Regions from separate parts of the Micromonospora sp. NPDC005254 genome, predicted to be linked through region 1. Evidence: riboswitches for the same ligand, from Rfam matches in the RefSeq annotation. Region 1 holds a riboswitch; the other holds the start of a gene.

The links. A riboswitch is a leader RNA that binds a small molecule or an ion and turns the genes downstream of it on or off. The one in region 1 is predicted to bind cobalamin.
Region 2: linked by a shared signal. The riboswitch ahead of ACFYPR_RS31085 (ribonucleoside-diphosphate reductase subunit alpha) and the one ahead of cobN (cobaltochelatase subunit CobN) in region 1 are both predicted to bind cobalamin.

The regions. Positions count from the first base shown of each region.
Region 1 covers NZ_JBIAKM010000007.1:262,075-265,474, reverse strand. Annotated here, with positions in the region: gene cobN (cobaltochelatase subunit CobN) at 1-1,287, opposite strand, end outside; cobalamin riboswitch at 1,570-1,699, opposite strand; gene ACFYPR_RS22585 (hypothetical protein) at 1,983-2,318, opposite strand; gene helR (RNA polymerase recycling motor ATPase HelR) at 2,581-3,400, shown strand, end outside.
Region 2 covers NZ_JBIAKM010000014.1:23,097-26,496, forward strand. Annotated here, with positions in the region: gene ACFYPR_RS31070 (histidine phosphatase family protein) at 8-610, opposite strand; gene ACFYPR_RS31075 (CbtA family protein) at 607-1,377, opposite strand; gene ACFYPR_RS31080 (CbtB domain-containing protein) at 1,368-1,571, opposite strand; cobalamin riboswitch at 1,630-1,704, opposite strand; cobalamin riboswitch at 1,901-2,121, shown strand; gene ACFYPR_RS31085 (ribonucleoside-diphosphate reductase subunit alpha) at 2,300-3,400, shown strand, end outside.

The sequences.
Region 1 (3,400 bases):
CTCACGCAGCTCGGCCGGTACCTGGTCGAACCACCGCCGATAGGTCTCGCCGGGCACCCGGGCCTCGGCGGCGGCCAACTGCTCCGGGGTGAGCCACTCCACGTCGTGCCCACCGGCGGCGATCAGGGCGTGGATCAGCGCATCGCCGTCGTCGGGCGGCGGCGCGTCCCCCAGGTGGTAACCCGCCTCGGCCAGTGCGGCGAGCAGCCGGACCGCCGAGACGGGGGTGTCCAGCCCGACGGCGTTGCCGACCCGGGAGTGCTTGGTGGGGTACGAGCTGAGCACGACGGCGACCCGCTTGTCGGCGTTGGGCACGTACCGCAGCCGGGCGTGACGTACCGCGATGCCGGCCACCCGGGCGGCCCGCTCGGGGTCGGCGGCGTAGACCGAGAGGCCGTCCGCGTCGATCCGCTTGAACGAGAACGGCACGGTGACGATCCGTCCGTCGAACTCGGGGATGGCCACCTGCATCGCCGCGTCCAACGGGGACAGCCCGGCGTCGCTGCCGGCCCACTGCTCCCTGGTGCTGGTCAGGCAGAGCGCCTGAATGACGGGCACGTCCAGGGCGGCGAGCGCGCCGACGTCCCACGCGTCCTCGTCGCCGCCCCCGGACGCGTCGGCGGCGACCGCGCCGCCGGCCGCGAGCACGGTGACCAGGAGCGCGTCACAGCGGGCAAACAGCCCGAGCGGGCCCGCGCCCGTGGTCAGGCCCCGCAGCGAGCCACAGAAGATCGGCAGCGGGTTGCCCCCGGCCTCCCGCACGGCCTCGGCCAGGACGTCGACGAAGGCGGTGTTGCCGGCGAGGGCGTGCGCCCGGTAGAAGACGATCCCCACGGTGGGCCGCCGCGGGTCGGTCGGGTGGTCGCCGTGTACGCCGTACGCCGGGGTCGGCGCGGGCGGGGCGAACCCCTCGCCGGTGAGCAGCACCGTGTCGCAGAGGAACCGGGCCAGGTGCCCGAGGTTGTCCGGCCCGCCCTCCACCAGGTACGCCAGCGCCTGGGTGACCACTCCGGACGGCACCGTGGAGATCGCCATCAGCTCCGCGTCGGGCACCGCCTCACCGCCGAGCACGACCGTCGGCACGCCGGTGGCGAGCACCGCGGCGAGGCCGTCCGGCCACGCCTGCCGACCCCCGAGCAGGCGTACGACGGCGAGGTCGACCCCGTCGAGCAGGGCGGGCACCTCGTCGGCCCCCACCCGCGCCGGGTTGGCGAGCCGGTAGTCGGCGTCACTGGCGCGGGCGGCCAGCAGGTCGGTGTCGGCGGTGGAGAGCAGCAGAACGCGCACGGCAGGCTCCGGACGGTAACGTCGGCACGCTCGCGAGAGCGGCCTCGCGACGTGGGATGGGCGCAGGGTTCAGCGGAGGCCGCGATCCGGCCGGCTCAGCGGCCTGCGGCCGGGAGCGACGGGCGGCGCGGTCCGGAACTCAGCGGTGAACGGAGTCGATGCCGATCGCGGCGACGGCACGGCCGCGGTGCGCAAGACGGCAGCAGCCGTCGATGATGGAGACGCCAAGCGTCATCGGGTCCTCCTCGGGTGTCCACGCCCTGGGGTACGTCCCGACGGCCGAAGTATCCTGGCTTCCGGATCGACGCTCTCCCCCGGCCTTCCAACCGCAGACACACGGCCGTGACTCACGAGGGGGGATCGCTCCCCGGTGACAGTGGCGGGACCGCGTCGGATTCGCACCGACTTCCTTCACTGCCGTCAGGCCGCGAATGCTGCCACACCCCTGCGCTGCGGGTCAACGCTGCTCCGGCCCGACGAACGGGCGTGCGTCACCGAGCCTCAACTGTCGACGCGACAGCGGATCACCCGACCTCGATGCCCCGGATCAATGCCCGACATCCTTTGCTCTGCTTCCCTATACGCAACGGGAATGGGGCGTCACTGGCGCTTATTGGTAAGCAGAGCAAAGGATCGGCGGAGCACTCTGGCTCGCGCCGCTGGCCCGGCGGTGGTGGCTTCTGGGCGGAGGAGTCTCAGCGGGCGTGGCGCTCCGGGTGTGCCCGATTCCACACCCGCATCCGCTCCGGGTAGCCGGTGCGGGCCGCCTCGTACAGCGGCACCGCGTGCTTGCGGGCGATGGCGCCCGCCGCGCGGGGTGTGCCGGTGCGGCGGCGGATCCATTCGCCGTCGTGGGCGATCGCCACCACTGTGGTGTCGGTGGCGGTGGTCTCCGGCTCCAGGTAGAACTCCACTCCCCGCCGGCTGGCGACGAACGACTCCAGCGCGGCGAGATCGTCCCGGGTGGCCTCGCGGTCCAGCTTCGTTGGGGTCGCCTCGGTGCCCCGTGACCGCCGGTTGAACCAGCCCATGCCCAGCCCCTCTCCTCGGACGCCACTCCAGTTCAGCACCGATTCCTGGCAATACGCTGCACGCCAGGTGGGAGAAATCTGACTCGGCGGAGCGCGGACGGAACCGCTGGAGCGGGCGTACCGAACGGAAGCCCTGAAAGCGGGGGACAACACTCCCCGCCATATCCAACATATACCGCATGGGGGGACTTGCGGCAAGGCCCCAGGTGTACCGCAGAATTGCCCGTCCAAGGCCAGGACCTGCGGAAACGGGAGCCAATACATGCACAACTCGTCGGCGGCGGCCAGCGCGTTCGACCTTCCCGACAACCTCGCCGCCAAGGCCGACCCGGCGCTGATCGACCGTGACGAGCAGCACTTCGCCGTCATCGCGGCGAGCCTGGAGCAGTCGATCGCCGAGCTGTCCGACCGCCTCGACGCCGAGCGCCGGGCACCCGCCGGCAAGGGCCGCCAGGCGGTCGTCCGGGACGAGGAGATCCGCCGGCTGACCGCTCGCCTGCGCGCCCTGCGGCGCTTCGGTCTGGACCTGTGCCTCGGGCGCATCGTCAGCGCGGACGGCCCCGAGCCGGTCTACATCGGACGCTTCGGCCTCACCGACGGCAACGGTCGACGGCTGCTGCTCGACTGGCGCTCCCCGGCGGCCGAGCCGTTCTTCGGGGCGACCCACGCCAACCCGATGGGCCTGGCGAGCCGGCGTCGGTACCGCTGGACGCTCGGCCGGATCAGCGACTACTGGGACGAGGTGTTCACCCCGGACGGGTTCGAGGGGCATGCGGCGCTGGACGACCAGTCCGCGTTCATCGCCAGCCTCGGCGGCAACCGGTCGGCCCGGATGCGCGACGTGCTCGGCACCATCCAGGCCGACCAGGACGCCATCATCCGGGCCGGATCGCGCGGCGCTCTCGTCGTCGACGGCGGTCCGGGCACGGGCAAGACCGTCGTGGCCCTGCACCGCACCGCGTACCTGCTCTACTCCGATCCCCGCCTCGGGCACCGGCGCGGCGGGGTGCTGTTCGTCGGGCCGCACGAGCCCTACCTGGCGTACGTCGCCGACGTCCTGCCCAGCCTCGGCGAGGAGGACG
Region 2 (3,400 bases), on a different contig from region 1:
ACAGTCGTCACCCGCTCGCGGGTGACGGTGGCGCGCTCAGGCGGAGCCGCCACCGTGGGCCCTGGCCGGTGAGCCGGACGACCGCCAACGGCTCGACGTCCAGTTGCCGGTACGTCGCCAGCGGTAGTCCCAGGGCGTGCACGACCGCGACCCGGATCACGAGCGGATGGGTGACGGCCGTGACCCGTCGGCCGAGGCCGCGCTGTTGGTCCAGCCAGCGGCCGACGCGCTCGCGTAGGGCGGCGACGGACTCGCCCCCGTGCGGCGCGGCGTCCGGGGTGGACAGCCACTCGTGCAGCGCGTCGGGCTGCGCGGCGCCGACCTCCTCCAGCGACCGGCCGGTCCAGTCGCCGTAGTCGCAGTCGGCCAGCGCCGTCTCCACAGCGGGCGCGAGACCGAGGGCGTACGCGGTCTGGACGGCCGCCGCCGCGGGGCTGGACAGGCAGGCGTCCGTGTCGCCCGGTGATGCCCGTCGGCCCAGCACGGTGGGGGATAGGGCGAGGGCGGCGCTGCGGCCACCCTCGTCCAGTGTGTCGTCCCCGCCGAACCGGGCCCGCCGCAGGGCGGCGGTGTGACCGTGGGCGACCAGCCGCAGGCTGGTGGCGTTCACCCGGCCAGTCGTGCGTCGGTGACCGCGCGCTGCCGGTGCATCAGGGCGGCGAAGAGCAGGCCGATCCCGGTCCACAGCACCACCTGGGTGCCGAGGGAGGCGAGCCGGAAGCTCCACAGCAGCGTGGCGGGGAAGTCGCCCGGGACCTCCTGGAACGACGGCAGCACCATGTAGGCCACGCCGGTGACCAGCAGGAAACCGCCGACCGCCGCGGCGGCGCGCAGCCACACCGGCGCCCGCTCGCCGACCGACCGGTAGCCCAGCGAACCGGACCAGACCGCCACCAGGCCGAGGACCACCAGCAGCAGGTAGGTGACCGTGCGCTGGTTGATGGTGGCCGGGTCGCCGACGGCCGGCGGGTTCGGCGGGTACTTGAGGAACGGCACGATCACCGCGCCGAGCAGCGCGCCGCCGGCCAGCAGCAGGCCGGACCACCCGTCGTCAACCGTGCGCCGCCGCCGGTTCAGCAGGACGTACGCGGTGGCCAGCAGGCCACCCATCGCGGCCCCGAACAGGGCGGTGGCCAGGAACAGCCCGCCGCGCTGGCCGTTCCTGCTGACCAGAGCGTCCTCGTCGTGCTGGTGCCCCCCGGTGGCGGGTTCGGCGTGTGCCGCCGCCTCCTCGATGGCGATGGCCGCCTCGACGTGGGGTTCGCCGACGACGTAGGCGAACGTTCCGGCGAGCAGGCCGGCCACCAGGCCGGCGAGCAGCCCGCGCAGGAGAACCGTGACGAACGTGGGTGCGGTGCCGGTGCCGCTCAGTGGCACGGGACACCGAGCAGGTGCCGGCCGTCGTGCATCAGCTCGTGCAGGTACGTCCCGCTGCGCGAGACCGCGCCCTGGTCGAAGGCGACGAGATAGGCCAGCAGGGTGAGCACGGCGACGGTGGCCAGGACCGTCCACAGGAGACGGGTCGGGGCAGCGGGGTGCACCAGCGGCTGGCTGGACGTGGAACTGGACATGCGTGCACGAACCTCCTCGGGGATGACGCGTCCCCATCGCAAGGCTGCGGACGACCGAGCGTCCTGGCTCGCGGCCCCCGGGGTCGGGGACCGCTCACAGTGGCGCGACCGCGCCGGATTCTCACCGGCTTCCCTCGCGTCGCCGCAGATAGTGGGTCGACCGTATCGGTGCCGGTTCGGTCGGTCAAGCCGACGGCGGTGTCCGAACGCGACCCCGCCGGATGCTCGCGTGTCTGCCGTCGCCGACGGATCGACGACGGCCGTCAGCGGCGACCGCGACACGCCCGGACCCGACATGTGGGGTGTGACAAACCCAGTCGCCCCTATATATGGTGTCGACCGCAGCTGGTTCGGCCACACATTCCAGGATGGTCGAGGCAAGAGGGAACCCGGTGGAATTCCGGGACTGCCCCGCAGCGGTGAGTGGGAACGACAGCCGTCATCAGCACTGGGCCGCCACCTGGCCTGGGAAGCGACGGCCAGTAGGGGACCGGGTTAACCCCGGTCGTGCCCGCGAGTCCGAAGACCTGCCAGCGCGCCGCGTACCCGCATCCGGGTGGGCGGTGGTCCGAGGCCGCGTGGGACGGCCGACGCCTTTCGGATCCGCGCCGCCGGCGTGGCGTCCGCCGGTGTCGGTCTCCTCGTGCCGAGGGCCATCAGGTCCTCAAGCTCGCGAGGAGTGAGTGGTGACAGTTACCGAGGTAGCCGCGGCCGGCGGCGAGACGGCCCTGCGGCGTACGCCGGGGCAGGTCCGCGAACGCGGCGGCGCCAGCGAGCCGGTGGACGTGCGCAGGCTCGTCGCCGAGGTCGAGCGCTGGGCCGACGACCTGCCCGACGTCGACCCGCTGCGGGTGGCGACCCGCACGATCAGCGGCCTGTACGACGGCGCGACGACAGCCGAGCTGGACCGGCTGACCATCCAGACCGCTGCCGAGATGATCGGTACGGAGCCGCAGTACTCGCGCCTCGCCGCCCGGCTGCTGGCCAGCCACATCGACCGGGAGGTACGCCGACAGGGCGTCACCTCGTTCAGCGCGGCGATCCGGACCGGCCACGCGCAGGGGCTGATCGGAGACGAGACCGCCGCGTTCGTCGCCGCGCATGGCAGCACGCTCGACGACGCCGTCGACGCCGACGGCGACCGCCGCTTCGAGTACTTCGGGCTGCGTACGGTCTACGACCGGTACCTGCTGCGCCACCCCACCAGCCGGCTGGTGCTGGAGAGCCCGCAGTACTGGCTGCTGCGGGTGGCCTGCGGCCTGTCCCGTACGCCGGACGAGGCGGTCGACTTCTACCGGCTGATGTCCAGCCTGGCCTACCTGCCCAGCTCACCCACGCTGTTCAACTCCGGCACCCGGCACACGCAGATGTCCTCGTGCTACCTCGTCGACTCGCCGCGCGACGAGTTGGACTCGATCTACCAGCGCTACGCCCAGGTCGCGAACCTGTCCAAGTTCGCCGGTGGCATCGGCATCGCGTACTCCCGGGTCCGGTCCCGGGGCGCGCTGATCCGCGGCACGAACGGGCAGTCCAACGGGATCGTGCCGTGGCTGCGTACGCTCGACGCGAGCGTCGCCGCGGTCAACCAGGGCGGCCGGCGCAAGGGCGCGGCCTGCGTCTACCTGGAGCCGTGGCATCCGGACATCGAGGAGTTCCTGCAACTGCGGGACAACACCGGCGAGGATGCCCGGCGTACCCACAACCTGAACCTCGCCAACTGGATCCCGGACGAGTTCATGCGCCGGGTCGAGGCCGACGAGGTGTGGTCGCTGTTCGACCCGGACGAGGTTCCCGAGCTGCCCGACCTGTGGGGGGAGCGCTTCGACGCC